DNA from 3 places in the Ruegeria sp. HKCCD6119 genome. Region 3 is predicted to be linked to each of the others. Evidence: riboswitches for the same ligand, from Rfam matches in the RefSeq annotation. Region 3 holds a riboswitch; each other region holds the start of a gene.

Region 1 (6,260 bases), on a different contig from region 3:
AACAAATACAAAAAGACAAAAAGTGATCCTATTGACGTTGTGACGATTCCGACGGGCAACTCCTGCGGGGCCAGAAGAAGGCGTGACAAGATATCGGACAATGTCAGCAGAATCGCGCCCACGATCGCCGAGACGATCAGCAGGTTTCGGTGCAGAGTACCGGCGATGCCGCGTGCAATATGAGGCACCATCAGCCCGACAAAGCCGATGACACCGGCAACTGAAACGAAACTGGCCGTCGCCAAAGCGGCAACGAAAAACATGCTGAACCGCAGACCTTGAACGGGAATACCCAGTGACGAGGCTGTGAAATCCCCGGTCAGCAGCGCGTCAAGCCACCGACTGCGATAAAGTGAATAGCTCAGGATCAGGCCCAGTCCGATCAGGACAAGCGGGAATGTTTCCCATCTTGCCAGTCCCAGGCCGCCAAGCATCCAGAATATCACCGAATGAGCCGCGCGATTGTCGCCAGAGAAAATAAGGTAGTTGGTGATTGCGGAAAACAGAAAGGACACCGCCAGACCAGCCAGGATCAGTTTTTCGGGTGCGCTCGTACGCAAGCCCTGAACCAGCGCCAGAACAATGCCGGACGCGATCAGGCCACCGCAAAATGCTGCCAGCGGCAACGTCCAGATTCCCAGAACATCCCCTGTGACGGTGATCACCAGAACGGCGCCGGCAGCAGCACCCGAGGACAGACCGAACAGAAACGGATCTGCCAGATCGTTTCGCGTCGTTGTTTGCAGAACGACACCAACGACGCCCAGACCCGCACCAATCACGGCGGCAAACAGGGCGCGGGGCAGGCGAAGGTCGAAGACGATCCGGTGCAAGGGCGACATGTCTCCTTCCACCATACCGGTTCCGAGGCCGATGGCCGAAAAGACTTCGCGCACGGGGATTGGGGTGGTCCCATAGACGATCGACAACAGCAAAAGGGCGGTCAGAACAACCGCCCCCAGCACTATCAAACGGCCCAATTGGACCATATCAGTTGGTCTCCGGGTGCATCGCCTGTGCCATCTTCTCGATCGCCTCGATATTTGCCGGGCCGGGAGTCAGCTCTTCGTAACGCAGGCCAATCCAGCGCTCGTTCTTTACCGCGTCCGTTTGTGACATCACCGGGTGATCCTTGAGGAACTGGAAAGTGTCCTCTGCGCCGTTGCCGGACTGATAGTCGAGCAGCACCAGAAATTCCGGGTTAGCCGCTGCCACAGCTTCCCACGACGTGCGGCCCCAGCTGGTATCCAGATCATGAGTTACGTTCTCACCGCCAGCGGCTGCGATCATCGCATCGGGAATGGCGAACTTGCCGGCGGTAAACGGAGCATCGGCCGGTCCGTCCAACAGGAATACCCGCGGCTTTTCCAGATCGGCTGTTTTTGCTTGAATGGCGGACAACTTGTCCTTCCAGCCGGCAACCAGCGCCTCGGCCTTGTCTTCGACCTGCATGACCTTGCCCAGGCGCAGAACGTCATCAAACAACAGGTTCATGCTGGCTTCGGGGCGATCCTCGTCCAGATGCACGCAGCTTTCGGTCAGGATCATGGTCTTGATACCAAAGGGTTCCAGCGTGTCGGGCGTGACATCTCCGCCGGGTTTCATGCCATAGTACCAACCGGCAAAAAACAGATCAGGTTCGACGGCCACAAGGTTTTCAATCGTCGGGTATTTGGGGGCAAGCTCTGGGATGTCGCCGCGCTGAGCATCAAAGTCAGGGCTGGTTTTGTACCAGCCCGAAATCCCGGTAAGTCCCACGATCTCGTCCTGAAGGCCGAGTGCAAAGGCCATATCCGCCATGTTCATATCATGCACGACCAGACGTTCCGGCGCCGAGTCAAAAACCAGCGGTTCGCCGCAATTGTCCACGGTGACGGCTTCCGCTGCCACGCCACCTGCCAAGCCAGCGAAGACAACCACCGGCCAGAGTTTCTGCATCATATGTAAGCTCCTGTTATTATGACAGTTTCCGTTTTCGGATGTCCAGTGCGGGGATCATGCGGCCTTCGTGCTGAAAGCACAGATAATCCACGCCGAATGTCTCACTTACCCGGTCTGGGGTCAGAACTTCGCCAACAGGCCCGAACCCCGTCAGGCGCGTGGCTTTCATCAACGCCACATGGGTGGCGAATTCCGGGATCATGACCAGATCATGGACGATCATGACGACCGTTACCCCCAGATCAGCGACCAGAGACAGCATGTGCCCCTTGGCATCGGGGTCCAGATGGTTGGTTGGCTCGTCCAGAAACAGCAAGGACGGGTTCTGGGCCAGCGCGCGCGCGATGTGCGCGCGCTGACGTTCTCCGCCGGACAGTTGACCCATCGTTTTGTTGGCAAAATGCAACAGCTCGGTCGTCGTCAGCACCCGTTCAAGATCAGCCCTGTGCTGAGTCACCGAATGTTCGCCCTGAATCGGGATTTGCCCCAGCGCAACGTAGTCTTGCAGGCGCATCCGCCCGTCGGGCATTTCCTGCTGCCCGACCACAGCAATGGAGCGGGCACGTTGGCGGGCGGACAGGGTCCGAAGGCTTTGTCCTTCTATCCAAACATCGCCCAACGCAATCCGTTCAATCCCGCACAGCAGTTTCAGCAGAGTGGTTTTGCCGGCGCCGTTCGGCCCGGCGATTGCCAGAATTGATCCTTCTTCCAGACGAAAGGACACATCCTGCAACAGGATGTCGCCATTGAGCGCGTAGTATTCCAAATTCTCTGCAATCAGAAAACTCATGATGACCCCCCGAAAGGTAAAGCGGGAATTCGCGATAAGGTCTTTGCGAAAAGGGCAGGGGGGCGGTCCGAGGCACTGGTCCAGCCGTCGTCGCTGTCGCCGAACTGGATCGCAAATTCGACCAAGGCAGACAGATCGCGGGATGTCGTGATATCGCCAAACAGGTACTGCGCTTTGCCCGGGGCCTGAAATCCGACGGTCATGGCCCGTTCACAACCTGCCATGCAGGCCACCATTCGGGTTTCAAAACCGTCAGGCAACCGGGCATCCAGCGCGTCTTGTGCGGCTTCGGCAGACATCGTCCCCTGACATGTTGAACAGATCAGAACGTAGTGATCAGAATAGCAGGTCATTGCCTTCTCCGTCGTTTGCCAGATGCAGACAGAGGGCACATACCCGGATATTACGCAAACGCGCCATCAAGCCTCCTTCCGAGACGCCCCGCCTCGGGTTGGTTCATAGTGTGATGGCAGGTCTCCTGACTTGCGGGTCGTTGCTTGGCCGACCTTCCCAACCCTTTTGGGTCAGTGGTGAAGTGGCGTCGCTCACCGCTTACAGTTGCGGGGGCAGTCACGGACTTGGCACATTCCAGCGCCGCACCGTGTTCCCATTTTCATCTCTTACGGAACCATCCCGCTCAGCTAGTCCGGCTACGCCTGACTTGTCAAGCGGCAGGCGAAAGGGTGGTGGACGGAATTGCAACGGTTGAGCCAGCGATCCTGCTGCGCCAGCCCGGACCGAACGGTGTCAATAGTCTGATACAAGAAGAAAATCCGGTTCGGTATCTTCCTCAACCTTTGAAAACCGTGGGATTGGCTTTTCAAACACATTGTCCGTTCGGTCGTCATTCACGGTCGATACCTCGCCAATAAGGCAATCACCGCGCTCGGCCCAGAAAGCGTGCCAGATGCCGGGCATCAGAGTTACGCTTTGCCCCGGCTTCAGCCGCAAGTGCTCTTCGGGTTGCAAGGTTACAGGGCAGGCATCGCTTGGGACCGTCACCGGGTTGTCGCGGTCGACGCCACCGTTTGGATCCGACGCATGGATTTCCAGAACGAGATCGCCGCCGCCCCGGTTGATGATGTCTTCTGCCTTGATGATATGCCGGTGCATCGGAGAAAGCTGATTTTCTCTCGAGATCAACAGTTTTTCCGCATAGAGCATCCCGCGCCCGGATTTCAGATCCTTCGCCTCACCATTGCGCAAAGTGAATAGAAACAGTCCAAGTTCATCAAAACGGCCCTGGGCGTAATCGGTAATGTCCCATCCCAGCCCGCGGCTGCGGATCGTTTCGGCCAGAGGGCTGCGCATTTTCTCGGGCGACCAATCCGCAAAGGGTGGCAACACGGCACCGAAGGACTGAATGAACGCCTGTGCCCGGGTCCTGATACGGTTGATTTCGGATCGTTTCATCATGCCGTCCCACAGATCAAAGTTCGTGCGCCCAGGGGGGTTCTGCCCCGGCTCGGGAAACGGTCACGGCCGCCACGTCAGCGCCCAGTTCCATGGCTGCTTGCAGGCTTTCAACCGTCAATCCGCGCAGACCTGACTTGGTCAGATGCCCTGCGCGGCTGAGCTCGGTCAGAACGCCGGCGTTGAACGTGTCACCTGCGCCGATCGTATCGACCACTTCAACGGGCTTCACGGGAACCGAGACTTCGGAACCATCCGCCAGGTAACCGTGCGCCCCGTCGCTGCCACGCGTGACGATGACAATGGAAGGACCCGCCTGCAACAGCACAGACGCTTTCGCGGCTTCGGATTCAGCGCCCGGAATAATCCAATCCAGGTCCTCGTCTGAAACCTTTACGATATCCGCACGCGAGATCATGCGGTTCAAACGCGTCCGAAACCGGGTTTGATCCTTGATGAAATCCGGGCGAATATTCGGGTCCAGCATCACCGCACGGTCGGAACCGTGGCGGTGCAGAAGGGCGGCATATGCATCTGCGCAAGGTTCACACGCAAGGCTGATTCCGCCGAGATACAGGGCAGAGACAGCGGGAAGCTGATCGGGCATGTCCTCGGGCAGCAACATCCGGCCTGCGGTGTTTTCATCAACAAAGCTGTAAGACGCGTGTCCATCCGAGAGCTGCACAAAGGCAAGCGTGGTAGGGCGGTCCGAGATGATGACATGTGTCGTGTCCACATGGCTCGCTTTCAGCGCATCGATCAGTTGCTGGCCGAACATGTCCGATGACAAACCTGTCAGCATCCCAACCGGAACACCCAGACGTCCCATCGCGACGGCAGTGTTCAGAACTGCACCACCAGTATGTGGTACAAAACCAATTGCGCCCGACGCGGTCGGTTCTGAAATCATATCTATCAGCGCTTCACCACAGCACAGGATCATGTCTTGGTCCTTCTTGGTACAGAGAATTCGGTCAGTCTGGTTGCTGTCTCAGCGCGTTCTTGCAGAAGTTGTTTGCGCCGATGATCCCGAACTCTGCCTGTTCAGACACGTAAAGGTTCAGGGAGCGGCGCAAGTCGCTGAAGCGGCCGCCGCCGTTGAACGCATCCTTGAAGTTGTCGCTGAATAGCCAGCGGTTTTTCTCGGCAACGCCGCCGACGAGGAAAACGCCTCCCTCTGGCATCAAGGTGACCGCCAGATCACCCATCAAAGCACCCAGATGGGTGGTAAAAATCTGCGCTGCTTTTTCGGCGACCAGATCGGTGCCGTTGCGGGCATCGTTCAGAATGTCCTTTGCAGAGCGCGCCTGAGTCCGCGCCTGACCGGCTGCCAATTCAACCGCCTGATACAGGATCGGCAGGCCGGTTCCGCTCAGGAACATTTCTGCTTCAAGCGCCAGGCTGTCGCCAAAGAAACAGCCCGGTGCGATGCGACGTGCCGCCTCAAAGATATCAACTTCGTCGCGATGGCGCGGGTACAGGCCGACGTGCCCGCCTTCGCCGGAGACCGTGTGATACCTGCCTTCGGAAAAAAGCAAAGCACCAACACCAAGCCCGGTTCCGGGCCCTACAACCAGCCGTGTGCCAGCGGGCGGCGTCGCCTGACCCTGCAAGACCGCAACATCCGACCGGGTCACCTCGGCCACTGACCACGCCGCAGCGGTGAAATCATTTATGACAAAAGTGCGCTCTGCTCCTGTTGCTTTCGTCAGCTCGGTTTCCGAAAGATCCAGGTTCGCGTTGGTCAACTGAATCGTTCCGTCCCTGACCGGCCCGGCTCCGGCTGCTACGACGGCCTGTGGGTTGGTTCCGATCTCGTCCCTGAGGTCATGGAACGCCTCGAGCAGATCTTCCAATGTCCCCGTCGGGTGTTTCCGAAGATCTGCCAATTCTCCGTTCGTAACAACGCCCAGACGTGTGTTCGTACCGCCGATATCCGCAACCAGGTTCCAATGCTCATGCACGGCACCGAATGGTTGCGCTAACGGCTGAGAGACACTCTGACCCCCGGACAGGGCGGATTTCAGCGCCATGAAAGACGCTTTGGGCGTTCTCGCAAGTGTTTCGAAATCCACGTCCACCAGTCCAAACCTCTTCTCGTACCCGAAGGCCCATT
Region 2 (6,260 bases), on a different contig from region 3:
CGGGCAGAAAAAACGCGCCGAAAGCCGCAGCGGGTGTCAGCCACGCTGCGGCTTTGATCGGGATGCGAAGCGCCTAAACCTCGACTTCGACCTTGCCGATCGGGTTCGAGCAGCAGGCCAGAATGTACCCCGCGTCGATGTCGTCTTCCGAGATCCCTCCGTTGTGGACCATGTGGACCTCGCCAGCGGTTTTCTTGACCTTGCAGGTACCGCACACGCCGAAGGTACAGCCTGACGGAATGTTCAGGCCAACCGAGCGGGCGGCGGCAAGCACCGTGTCGGTCTCGGCAACCTTGGCCGTCACGCCCGAGGTCGCGAACAGGATTTCGGCGCTGCTGTCGTCGTCCAGAACAACGTCATCCAACTCGGGCTGATCCGCCTCGGTTTCCACCGGCGCGCCGAAGCTTTCCTGATAATAGTTGTCCATATCAAAACCAAGACCGGCCAGCGCGTCGCGCACCGCTTGCATGAAGGGCTCGGGACCGCAGCAATAGACTTCGCGCTCAAGGTAATCCGGCGCCATCAGGCCCAGCATCAATTGGTTGAACTGCCCCTGATATCCCGTCCATGGGCGGTAGCGGTCCGGCTCTTCCACCACGAACTTCAGGTCCAAACCATCCGTGCGGCTGGCCATCTGTTCCAAGCGCTGGCGGAAGATGATCTCGGATGGCCGCTTGGCGCAGTTGATGAAGACAACGTCCAGATCGCGGCCTTCGTCCCACATGCAGGTGGTCATTGACATCATCGGTGTGATGCCTGAGCCAGCCGAGATAAACAGGAACTTGCGCGCATCGCTCAGTGCGTTGGTGAACAGGCCCGCAGGCCCAATGGCCTTGAGCCGCATGCCGGGTTGAAGATTGTCCAGCATCCAGCGCGTGCCGATACTGTCGGGTTGCGCTTTGGCGGTGATGGTGATCGACCGCGGCCGCGATGGCGACGATGAGATCGTGTAGGTGCGATACACGACTCCCCCGGGCTGGCCGGGCGCCGGAATCTCGAGCGTCAGGAACTGACCGGGGTGATAGGCGAACTGCGCCCCAGAGGGGGCCCGGAACGAAAAGCTGGCGGTGTTCGGCATCTCGGGCACGACCGAAACACATTCCAGCATCTCTCCATCCTGCCAAACGGCTGATGAAAGCGTGTCCAGATCTTTCATCAGACTTACTCCGCCGCCATGTAGTCAGGGGTCAGGCGGGCCGACACTGTGCTGCAATACCAATCCACGAATTGCAGTACGCCGGATTCCTGAATGGCTGAATACGGGCCGGGCACATAGGCCGGGCTGTTGATGCCCTGCTGGTTGTCCTCGACCACCTGACGGTCTTCGTCATTCGTGGCGACCCAGACTTCGGTCAGGCGTTTCACGTCGTAGTCAACGCCTTCAACCGCATCCTTGTTGACCAGCCATCTGGTCGTGACCTCGGTCTCTGTCGGGCTGATCGGCGTAACACGGAAAACAATCGAGTGATCGGCAAGAAAGTGGTTCCACGTGGTCGGATAGTGGAACTTCAAAAGCGATCCCGCATCCGCAAAGGGCGACCGGCCCAACCAGCGGCGCACGGCGGATTTCCCGTCCATCGTATAGCTCTCGGCGCCTTCTTTCAGCGGCATCCGCGCCAGACGGAATTGGCCGTCCTCGTGCAGATAGAACTGCGATGGCATACCCGCTGACTGGCACCTGTCGAAATGGGCTTGCATATAGGCTGGGGTTTCACCGCCTTCGATCCCCGTCACGCCCGGATCATCAGGGAAGGTCCGGCACAGCGCAGGGTGGTTGCCGCCGCAGTGATAGCACTCGCGATTGTTTTCCCAGACCAGTTTCCAGTTGCCGTTCTCGATGATTGAGCTTTCGAATGCGACCTTGGCATTCGCAAGATCATGCGGCTCAAGATACGGGCGCGCGATATTGGCAAACGTGTCAAAATCCGGGGCGACATCCGCCAGACAGATATAGACCAACCCGGCAAGCTCGCGGCAATGAACCGTCTTCAAACCATGCTGTCTGGGATCAAACTCCGGCCCCATGTCGCGGGCCCACAGCAAAGAGCCGTCAAGCTCGTAGGTCCATTGGTGATACGGGCAAACCAGCTTCGGCGCGTTGCCTTTTGCTGCCTTGCATATGATCGAGCCGCGATGGCGGCAGGTGTTGTGAAACGCCCGGATCTGGTTGTCGGCGCCGCGCACGATGATCACGCGATAGGCACCCACGTTGTACGTTACATAGTCGCCGGCTTTCAGCAGTTCACAGGCCGGAATGGCAAAGAGCCATTCGCGATAGTGGATGGTTTCCAGGTCGGTCTGAAAGATCTCGGGGTCGGTGTAAAAGGCCCGTTCCAGAGCATAGCCCGGGATTCGACGCGCCAACAGGTTTTGGACATTGTTCACTTCTGGCTCTCCTGCCGCGCCCCGCGGCATTGCTTGGGCAGATGACAGGGAGGAACCGTCCGGAGGCGCGCGAGGACCACGTCCGAAACCCGTGCCCCCACCGCCACCCGCGGTTTGACATATCTGCAAGGCTGGTTTCCGGACTTGAAAGGGGCTTGCACCCGGTTGCGACACCTTCCCGGGATCCTCGTCCCAGTGGTTGATTGTCGAACCTGACCTTCCTTACCGTTGCGGGGGCAGCGCCGGAATTCCACCGGCTTCCCAATTCTCCGCGGTCTGAGAATCAAACAGCGGCACCTCACGATGGCAGCCTACTTTCTACCTGCTTGGGCGCTGAAATGCTTGCGACATTTCCGGTTTCAAAACAGACATGGAAATTTTCCGGCTGAGTGGACGGCGCCGGGATCACGGTCCTTGGCACAGGGGCATGGCAAGCCCGCCAGCACGGCGTTCTGCAGGGGCCAGTGGGCTTTGCGATGGATGCGGCCACGTCTGACATCCGCGCCGTCAAATTGTCCCCCAGCCGTGACAGCGAAAGCCCGGCTGCTCTGCTCAGAAACGAAACGCTGCACGTCGCCTGAGCATGGCTGGAAAAGAGAGAGTCAGGCCAAGTGAAGGAGGTTTGCAGCAAACCCTTTTGGGTGAAGTTGATCCGTTTGGGATAGTGCTGGCTTGCCATGAGGCAGGTGAAGAAGGCGAATATCCGTCATGCGAGAGTTGTCAGTCCATCCTGTCAACGGACGGTAGAAAACCTCATTTTGTCCATAAAAAATTGTCTTTTTCGGGAAAAACCATTACGTTTTCCGAAAATGGTGGAAAACACCGGAGGCAGTAAGAGAGCAGATGCCAAAACCGAAAACAGGTGTTTTGCGGACAACAGTTCCTTCGCGCCTCATGGGAAAACGGGATGGTCTGTTTTTCCTCTGGGGGCAGATAGAACGCGCGCGCTTGAAGGTCGAGGGCGGCGAACGCGCCGAGGGCGCAGCCTCGGACGGGCCAAGGGCAAACACGGCCGGTGAGGTCAAGGGATCAACGACAGCATTGGTGGACGAGTTTATTTTCTACTGACTTTTGTGATGAAACCGGGCCTGACGGCCCTATTTCTTCTCGAAGAACAGGATGACTTCACCCAGACGGACGCCATAGCGTGAGACATACGCGCGGTTCAGCAGACGGTCGTCATCCAGCAGCCACATCCAGTCGTCGAATTTGACACGCATGGTCCCGTCCTTGATCGGCAGGTCGATCTTGTATTTCCAGTTGAACGTATCCCCGCGTTCAATCCCGCTGGCGGTGCCCAGCACGCCAGGCGCCGTACCGGTCCACGTATCCTCTCCGGTTTTGGTCAATGTCCAGATGCGTTGTTCCGTCGCGCCATCGTCGTAGACGAAGTCTTCGACCAGGGTCAGGGTTTCGCCGTCCCATGTTCCGTCGATATCAACCGTGAATCTGCGGGGGATATTTCCCAGAACATCCTGAAACTGACCGTAGGCCACTGTTTTACCCTCAAAAAACTCTTCCAGGTTCAACTGCCGGTCCGACAGAAACGTTTTTGGTACCTTCGGTTTGCTGGAGCAGGCCGCCAGAAGTGTAAGGCTTGCGATGGCAATGCAGGCGATGAAAGAGCGAAAGGTGATCATTGCAACGGCTTCCCTTCCAAAGTCGCGTCATACCCGTTTGACCCACTTGGATGCATCGGTTTCGATCTGGGGCTTGGACGCATTGTGGCGATCAGTTCCGCGACCTTGACGCCAAACTTGCGCATCTCGGACCGATTCATGATGACGCCGGTTTCTGTCAGGTACATCCAATCGGTGACATCCAGTGTGTGTCCACCAGCGTCATCTGGCAGAATGATACGATAGGTCAGTTTCACCGTGGACCCCGAGATAATGCCCCGACCTTCGCCCACGATATCATCCGCCATTGCCGTGAATGTGTTGCCAGTTCCCAGCGTCAGGTACCATTTGCGGGTCATCTGTTTTCCGTTGGAATAGGTGAAGTACTCGGTCAGCGTGCCCGAGTTGCCTTGCCATTCGCCGGACATGCGCGCGACAAAGCTGTTCGACATTTTGCCGTTGGGGCCATAGATCAGGCCCTCGGACAAGATCTCTCCGTTCAGGTGCTTTTTCAGGGAAAAATCTGGCCCGGTGCCACTGTAATCGGACGGCGATTGCGCGCGAAAGCTCAGCAGCCTTGCACGGATGAAGACAGCGGTCAGAAGGACCAGAAGGATGATGGTGAAAGCGTTCATTTGCTTGTGACCTCGGTGGGCAGGGTCAACACCATCCCGAACGCTCCGACTTTCAGGATGCAGGGCAGCACCGCATAGGCAAGATTGAGTGTATCCAGCGCCTGTGCTGAATTGGTTTGACCGGGGGTGAAACCGCTGCGTTCCAGCAGCGGCAGAGTGAAAAAGGCAGCCAGGGCGAGGCCCAGTTTGCCAGCGAAGGACCAGATGCCAAACGCGGCTGATGCGTTCAGCCCGGCCCGGGTAAGCACGATCGAGAACATCGCAGGCAACACGACCATATCCGCGCCCAACGCCGCGCCCGAGGCGAGACAGATCATTGCAAAACCCGCAAGGTTTCCTGAACTCAGTGTGGCAGCGCCGATAAAGCCGGCGATCGAGAGCGGCATGGCGATAATCAGAGTCTGTTTCGGGCCAATTTTGTTACTGAGCTTTGCCCAGAGCGGAACGCTCGCGCCTGCGCTCAGGAAGAACAGGATCAACAAAGGACCCGCCTTGCCCGGCAGTTGCAGCCGGTCTTCCACAAAAAACAGAAACAGGGTGGAGGTTATGGCAACCGGGAGGCTGTTGACCAAAGCCAGCGCAAGAAGGCGCAAGCCACCGGCCTGACCCAGACCCGCAAAGGACAGGCCTGATCCGGTGATCGGTCTGCGTCGCCAGATCGGGATCGTCAGTATCAGGGTCACAACGGACAGAAGCCCCAGGAACGCGCCGAATGCGGGGTAGCCTTGGGAGTGTGCCCCGAAAGCAACCAACAGGGCCGGAGCGCTGGCTGCGATGACCACTCCGGTCAACTGCCCGCCTTCACGATAGGCGGCCAGTGTCATCAGCTCTTTCGGATCGGTTCGCTTCGCCAGAGTTGCGCTGCGACCATACAGAAGGATGGTTCCCAGGCTGTATGCCGAGAACAGCAAGATCAGGATCGCGACCAGTTCCGGCACGCTGGCACCCTGCGGCAGATTGAAAAGCAGGGGAAACCCGATCGCCAGCCCCAAAGCCGCCATCGCGGCAAATGCAAGCTGGCCGCCGGGCCATCGGTCGATTGCCCAACCGATCAGCGGATCCTGCACCAGATCCACCAAACGGATCACCAGCAGCACCGTACCAATGACCCCAAGGCCAATACCCAGGTTCACGGCTGCAAAGCGCGGCAAGTGGATATAAAGCGGGATACCCGCCGCAGCGAGCATCAGCGCATAGAGACTGACCCGGGGATAGAGCATCACCGCCCCTGTAGCCTGCGCGTGAAGGACGCGGACCTCGTGTTGTCTCCCAAGAATACAGACATGAAACTGCGCTTGATGCCCGGATGCGCCATGGTGCACGTCTTTTGCCCGTTCAACCAGAAACTGACCTTGTCGGGACCATCAGAAACCGCCAGATAGCTGTCCCCTTTTGCCACGGCTTTGAAACACCGGTTCAGTTGGTCGCGAACCGGTGCTGAACGGCCGATGCGGTCCATCTCGTCAAGCGTCGAATTGACCAACGCTTTCTTCTTGATGTTCTTGCGATAAGTCAGTTGCAGGGCGATATCTTCGCTCCAACTGAACGGCGCACCTTTGGGCGTATAGAGTTTGGCGTCATAGATCGGCAAACCCAGATACCGGAACGTCGCGGTTCCGCG
Region 3 (6,260 bases):
ACCGAGATCGACTCGACGCCTTCGGCAGGCTTGTCCGTTACAAGCGCCACGCCGGTGTCAAAGAAATCCTTGCCAGGCGTGTTTTCAGGCTTCACGCCTTCGTCCGCCCATTTCTTGACGGCCTCAACACCCAGCGATGCCATCAACAGCGGGTATTGCTGCGACGTCGCGCCGATAACACCATCGGCAACGTTTTGGACACCCGGGCAGCCTCCGTCCACGGAAACGATGAGCACGTCATTTTCGCGCCCGATGGCTTTCAGCGCCTCGTAGGCACCTGCCGCGGCAGGTTCGTTGATGGTGTGAACAACGTTGATCGTGGGATCTTTGGCCAGAAGGTTTTCCATCGCGCGGCGACCACCTTCTTCGTTGCCGGCAGTGACATCACTTCCGACCAGTCGTGGGTCATCTTCATCACCGATTACGTTCGGGTCCGCCAGATCGACACCAAAGCCTTGCAGGAAACCCTGATTGCGCAGCACATCCACTGTCGGCTGACTGACGGCAAGATCCAGTGTCGCGATCTTGGCGTCGTTGGCCGCGTCGCCCAGCGTGGCTTTGGCCCATTGTCCAATCAGCAGCCCGGCAAGGAAATTGTCCGTGGCAAAGGTTGCGTCAGCCGAGTCAATGGGTTCCAGCGGCGTATCCAGAGCGATAACCAGAACACCTGCATCCCGCGCCTGCTTCACGGCCGGAACGATGGATGATGTGTCCGAGGCCGTCAACAGAATGCCCTTGGCGCCGTCCAGAATGCAGGTCTCAATGGCTTGCACCTGCGTTTCATGGTCACCGTCAACTTTGCCTGCAAAGGCTTTGAGCGTCATTCCCAGCTCTTCCGCCTTCGCTGTCGCACCTTCCTTCATTTTGACAAAGAACGGGTTGGTGTCTGTCTTGGTGATCAGACAAACGGTTTCGCCTTCCGCCATTGCACTGCCAGCCATGGCAGTAACCCCGAGCGCAGCAGCACCCGCAAGTCTTGCAAGTTTCATCGATTATCCTCCCAGTTTTTCCTGTGCCGTACAGGGCACGAAGGCGATCAGGCAAAAACCCTGATCCCATAAGAAACAATCACAAGATTCGAAATTTGAGTCAATAAATAAATCACTCTTATTTATTATTGACAGGGCGGGCGGGCTTTCTCATTCTTCAGCAGGAAAGGGGTGGTCGTGCCGGAAAATTCATCTCGGAAAAATTCGATTGGCCTGCACGGGTCAGAGGTGCGCGGAACCAATCAAAGCGGGATGCGGGCCCGGAACGAACGGCTGGTGTTGTCGCTTGTCCGGCGTCATCAGGCTCTTGCTAAGTCCGAGATTGCGCGCATGACCGGACTGTCGGCGCAAACCGTTTCCGTCATCATGCGGCTGCTTGAGAAGGACGGTTTGCTTTTGCGCGGTGAGCCGGTCCGCGGGAAAGTCGGGCAACCTTCCGTTCCCATGCGCCTCAACCCGGATGGTGCGTTTTTCTTTGGGCTCAAGGTCGGGCGCCGCAGTACCGAGCTGGTATTGACTGACTTTGTCGGAAATGTGCGGCAACGCGAGCGGCGAACCTATGACTATCCAACGCCAAAAGCCACTTTGGAGTTTTCTATACAGAGTCTGGGGAAAATGATGTCATCCATGTCGCCCGAGGCCAAAGGCAGGATTGCGGGTCTTGGAATTGCCATGCCGTTCTACCTGTGGGACTGGGCCCAGACCCTTCAGGTTCCTCAGGAAGAAATGGACCCGTGGCGCGTATCAGACCTGAAGGCTGACCTGGCGCGTCGCCTCGATATGCCGGTTTTTCTGCAAAATGACGCCACTGCGGCTTGTGGGGCGGAATTGGTATTCGGTCCGGCCGATGGACCAAGGGATTTCCTGTACTTCTATATCGGGTTTTTTATTGGCGGCGGTGTGGTTCTCAATGGTGCGATCTTTTCCGGGCGTGGAAACTCGGGCGCAATCGGCCCCCTACCTGTACCGGATGGTGCGGGTGGTGTCAGACCGCTTATCGACGTGGCCAGCCTGTATGTTCTCGAGCGTGCAATCACCACAGCAGGGGTAACGTCGCATTCCATTTGGGAAACGACCCAGCGTTGGGATGTGCCAAAAATTCAACTGGAAAACTGGTTGAAACGGACGGCAAGCGGGATTGCTTATGCGATTGTCTCATCCTGTAGCCTGATAGATTTCGAATGCGTGAAGATTGACGGCTGGATGCCGCAGGACATCAAGGCGCGTTTGGTTGAAATGGTCGAAGACAAACTGTCCGAGCTGAACCTGACCGGTCTCGAGCACCCCGTGGTGCTGGCAGGGACCGTGGGCCCGGATGCACGCTCACTGGGCGCGGCAAGCCTGCCATTGTCGGAAAGGTATCTTTCAGAAGCTTAGATGTGAAATCACCCTGTTGCCTTGGATATTTCACAAACCGGTTCACTCTCGCAAACTGCCGAGCTCATAATTTTCGATGGTCGTAACACATTTTCGTTGACGGAAGGCTGAGTTGTCTGGCATGCCGCTCGGCATGTCCGGTTCCGGGGCTTGCTCTGGAATCAATAGGGAATGCGGTGCGGGCTCAGGCCCAATTCCGCAACTGCACCCGCAACTGTAAGCGGCGAGCAGGGCTGAAACGCCACTGGGGTTTGCCCCGGGAAGGCCAGTCCAACGCTTTGACCCGCAAGTCAGGATACCTGCCGGACATGTGTCCTCATAAGGGGCACTCCTAATCGGCGACGGGATGTGCGTCGTACCAGGATGCCTGAAAGGGTGATTTGGCGTTGAATGTCCCGTAGTCAAAACGAATTTCGCGCCGGGATTGGCGCGACGGGACAAGGACGACTGTTCATGAAAACGCTGCTCAGCGCAGCCGTTGCCGCGGTGGCTCTTCCCGCCATCGCAGATGCGCATTTTCTTTTGGAATACACTACCGATACCATGATCCAGAAACCGGGCGATGTGCCGGTCAAGCTGATTTTCTGGCATCCGTTCGAGAACGGCCACGTCATGGATCTTGAAAAGCCGCAGGAATTCTATGTGATCCACAACGGTGAAAAGACCGATTTGCTGGACACGTTGGAGCCTATCCGGTTCACCGGCGGGGAAAACGAGGGCGTGGCGTTCAAAGGCAGTGTCCCGGTCAAACGGTCGGGCGACTATGTGCTGGTGACGGTTCCTCAGCCTTATTACGAGGAATCCGAAGACATCTATATCCAACAGCTCACCAAAGCCTTCCTGAACCGCAACGAATTGCCGACCGACTGGATGAATCCCGTAGGTTTGCCGACCGAGATTATCCCGCTGAACAAGCCGACCAACATCATCGCGGGTTCGACTTTCACGGGCCGTGTGCTGGCTGATGGTCAGCCGGTTGCGGGGGTCGAAATCGAGATCGAGTACATGGCCGCCGAGCCCGACATGGAAAGTTCGGCCGCTTCTGCACCGAAAGTCTCTCCGATGCCGGGTGGTGCGGTGGTCGCCATATCTGACGACAACGGGTATTTCTCGTTCGGCGTTCCAAATGCCGGTTACTGGGGTTTCGCAGCACTTGGTTCCGGTCCGGCAACCGAACATGAGGGCAAAGAACTCAGCCAGGATGCGGTCATCTGGATTCGCTCCTGGGATCTGGAGTAACCCAAGATGCACATCGTCGACGGAGCCCTTTCCAACCCAGTTGTAATTGGCGGCGCCATAGCCGCCGCGGGCGGGATCGCCATGGGTCTCAGGTCTCTGGATCTTGATCGCATCCCCACTGCGGGCGTGCTGTCAGCCAGTTTCTTCGTGGCATCGTTGATCCACGTACCCATTGGTCCGTCGTCGGTCCATCTGATCCTCAACGGCATGGCCGGGCTGCTGCTTGGTTGGGCCGCATTCCCGGCTTTGTTCGTCGGGCTTTTGTTACAGGCGGTCTTTTTCGGCTTTGGCGGGTTGACGGTGCTGGGGATCAACACCGTCAATATCGCCCTGCCCGCGGTGGTGGCCGGAATGCTGTTCGGTCGTCTGATCGCGCGCGGGACACCTTTGCATGGTGCGATTTGGGGTGGTGTCGGCGGCGCATTTGCAATTGCGGCGACAACCGGCATGGTCGCGATTTCCCTGGCGCTGTCGGGGGATGAGTTCCTGCCCGCTGCCAAGCTTGTTTTCTTCGCCCATATTCCAGTCATGGCCATCGAGGCGATTTTGACCGGGTTCGCCGTGTTGTTGGCGCGCAAGGTCAAGCCCGAACTGTTTTTCAGAGGAGCAACCACATGAAGCATCTGGTTGTCATACTGGCTGTGTGCTGTGCGCCCGTGCCTGCCCTGGCGCACAAGGTCATAGCCGGCGTTTTCGAGTCGGGAGACGTGATCGAGGGCGAGATCGGCTTTTCCAACGGTGATATGGCAAGCGGGACCGAGGTCATTGTCACCGGCCCGGACGGGGCCGAGCTGGGTCGATCGGTCACGGATGCGGACGGTTTCTTTGTCTACACGCCGACCTCGGCCGTGGCGCACACCTTCTTTGCCGACCTTGGCGCCGGGCATGTGGCCGAAGTCACGATGTCTGCCGAAGATGTCGCGCGGGTCATGGGCGTTGCCGTGGCAGAAAACGGTGACTCATCTTCGGCTGCTTTGACACCGGCCAGCGGTTCGGCGGCTTCTCTCAGCGTCGAAGAACAGCAGGTTATCGCCAAAGCCGTGCGTGATGAATTGCGCCCGCTCAGGCGCGAGATTGCGGCCTATCGCGAACAGAATGACCTGCAAACCATCCTTGGCGGGATCGGGTACATCGTTGGTCTGTTCGGTCTGGGCTTTTACATGGCGGCCCGCCGCAAGCTGGCGTCCTGATGGCACACGTTCTGGGGCACCAAGAAAAAACACTGGCCGAAGCCGGTGACGGGCCGGACGGTCTGATCAGCCAGCTGGATCCCCGGATGCGTATCGTCATGGCGGTTGCTTTTGCTGTCGTGACCGTGGCGCTGTCATCCCTCGGCGCGCTTTGCGCGGCGCTGACAGTGTCGCTTTCGCTTCTGATAGTTTCCCGTCTGCCGTGGCGAAAGACGTTGAAGCGAATGGCCATGATGGATGGGTTCATCCTGTTCATGCTGGTCCTGCTGCCCTTTTCCATGCCCGGAGCCCCGATGTTCACGCTTTGGGGATTCCCCGCAAGCTGGCAGGGTTTCTGGAAAGCGGTCGAGATTGCTTTGACCGCCAATGCCGTGATCCTGTCCCTGATGGTTTTGGTCGGCACGATGGAGCCAGTCACTCTGGGTCACGCCTTGCATCGTCTGCGGTGCCCGGAAAAGTTGGTTTACCTGCTGATGTTCACGATCCGGTATATCGAGGTGTTGCGGGAAGAATACCTGCGCTTGCGCGCGGCCATGAAGGTGCGCGGTTTTCGGCCAGCAACAAACTGGCACACATATCGCAGCTTTGGCTACCTTGTGGGCATGATGCTTGTGCGCGCGATCGAAAGATCGGAACGCATCCTGGCCGCGATGAAGTGCCGGGGGTTTTCCGGGCGTATGCCGTTGCTTCAGGAATTTGCCCTGACCCGCGCGGACATTGTGTTTGCGGCTGGCTTCAGCGGTCTCTGCCTGGGTCTGATCATTCTGGAATTCGCATGACACTGATCGCGCTAGAAGACATCTGTTTTTCCTACCCCGGCCAGCCACCCGTTCTGGACGGGGCCAGCCTGAGCCTGAATGCCGGGCAGCGCCTGTCTCTGACGGGTCCGAACGGTGCGGGAAAATCGACGCTCCTGCGCATCACGCTTGGGTTGCAGCGCCCGAGTTCTGGCACCGTCACCGTTTTTGGTCAGAAACGCGTGGAAGAGGCCGATTTCCACGAAGTGCGCCGCCGGGTGGGGCTTGTATTTCAGGATGCGGACGATCAGCTGTTCTGCCCGACCGTCGCCGAAGACATCGCCTTTGGGCCGCTCAATCTGGGCAAGACCCGTGACGAAGCGCTTGCCATTGTCGACAAAGTTCTGGGCGATCTGGACCTGATACACCTGAAGAACCGCATCACACACAAATTGTCAGGCGGTGAAAAACGGCTGGTGACATTGGCGACGGTTCTGGCGATGGATCCCGAAGTGCTGTTGCTGGACGAACCGACGAATGCGCTGGATACGAAAAACGAAGCGCGCCTGCTGGAAATCTTGCGCGCGTTGCCACAGGCGATTCTGCTTGTCAGTCATTCGCCGACGTTCCGCTTGGAATTGGCACCCGATGAACTGGATCTTCGCGACGGGAAGCTGGTGCCGGTCTGAACTGTTCCCGCGATAACCGGACATGGTGGTTTCAGAAAT

The links. A riboswitch is a leader RNA that binds a small molecule or an ion and turns the genes downstream of it on or off. The one in region 3 is predicted to bind cobalamin.
Region 1: linked by a shared signal. The riboswitch ahead of GS611_RS12670 (DUF1636 domain-containing protein) and the one ahead of GS611_RS20495 (DUF4198 domain-containing protein) in region 3 are both predicted to bind cobalamin.
Region 2: linked by a shared signal. The riboswitch ahead of GS611_RS16635 (aromatic ring-hydroxylating dioxygenase subunit alpha) and the one ahead of GS611_RS20495 (DUF4198 domain-containing protein) in region 3 are both predicted to bind cobalamin.

Annotation. Positions count from the first base shown of each region.
Region 1 covers NZ_WVQV01000004.1:234,623-240,882, reverse strand. The annotation lists gene GS611_RS12685 (iron ABC transporter permease) at 1-989, opposite strand, end outside; gene GS611_RS12680 (ABC transporter substrate-binding protein) at 991-1,941, opposite strand; gene GS611_RS12675 (ABC transporter ATP-binding protein) at 1,958-2,731, opposite strand; gene GS611_RS12670 (DUF1636 domain-containing protein) at 2,728-3,084, opposite strand; cobalamin riboswitch at 3,182-3,379, opposite strand; gene GS611_RS12665 (D-lyxose/D-mannose family sugar isomerase) at 3,479-4,144, opposite strand; gene GS611_RS12660 (carbohydrate kinase) at 4,161-5,087, opposite strand; gene GS611_RS21170 (ROK family protein) at 5,119-6,177, opposite strand; partial or broken gene GS611_RS21165 (GH1 family beta-glucosidase) at 6,154-6,260, opposite strand, start outside.
Region 2 covers NZ_WVQV01000008.1:151,015-157,274, reverse strand. The annotation lists gene GS611_RS16645 (hypothetical protein) at 1-57, shown strand, start outside; gene GS611_RS16640 (hybrid-cluster NAD(P)-dependent oxidoreductase) at 74-1,156, opposite strand; gene GS611_RS16635 (aromatic ring-hydroxylating dioxygenase subunit alpha) at 1,162-2,415, opposite strand; cobalamin riboswitch at 2,497-2,701, opposite strand; partial or broken gene GS611_RS16630 (IS5/IS1182 family transposase) at 2,775-2,927, shown strand; gene GS611_RS16625 (hypothetical protein) at 3,229-3,453, shown strand; gene GS611_RS16620 (DUF3833 family protein) at 3,483-4,025, opposite strand; gene GS611_RS16615 (DUF3833 domain-containing protein) at 4,022-4,639, opposite strand; gene GS611_RS16610 (MFS transporter) at 4,636-5,859, opposite strand; gene GS611_RS16605 (hypothetical protein) at 5,859-6,260, opposite strand, start outside.
Region 3 covers NZ_WVQV01000018.1:11,423-17,682, reverse strand. The annotation lists gene GS611_RS20505 (sugar ABC transporter substrate-binding protein) at 1-989, opposite strand, end outside; gene GS611_RS20500 (ROK family transcriptional regulator) at 1,242-2,366, shown strand; cobalamin riboswitch at 2,488-2,688, shown strand; gene GS611_RS20495 (DUF4198 domain-containing protein) at 2,820-3,605, shown strand; gene cbiM (cobalt transporter CbiM) at 3,612-4,223, shown strand; gene GS611_RS20485 (cobalt ABC transporter permease) at 4,220-4,795, shown strand; gene cbiQ (cobalt ECF transporter T component CbiQ) at 4,795-5,574, shown strand; gene GS611_RS20475 (energy-coupling factor ABC transporter ATP-binding protein) at 5,571-6,221, shown strand.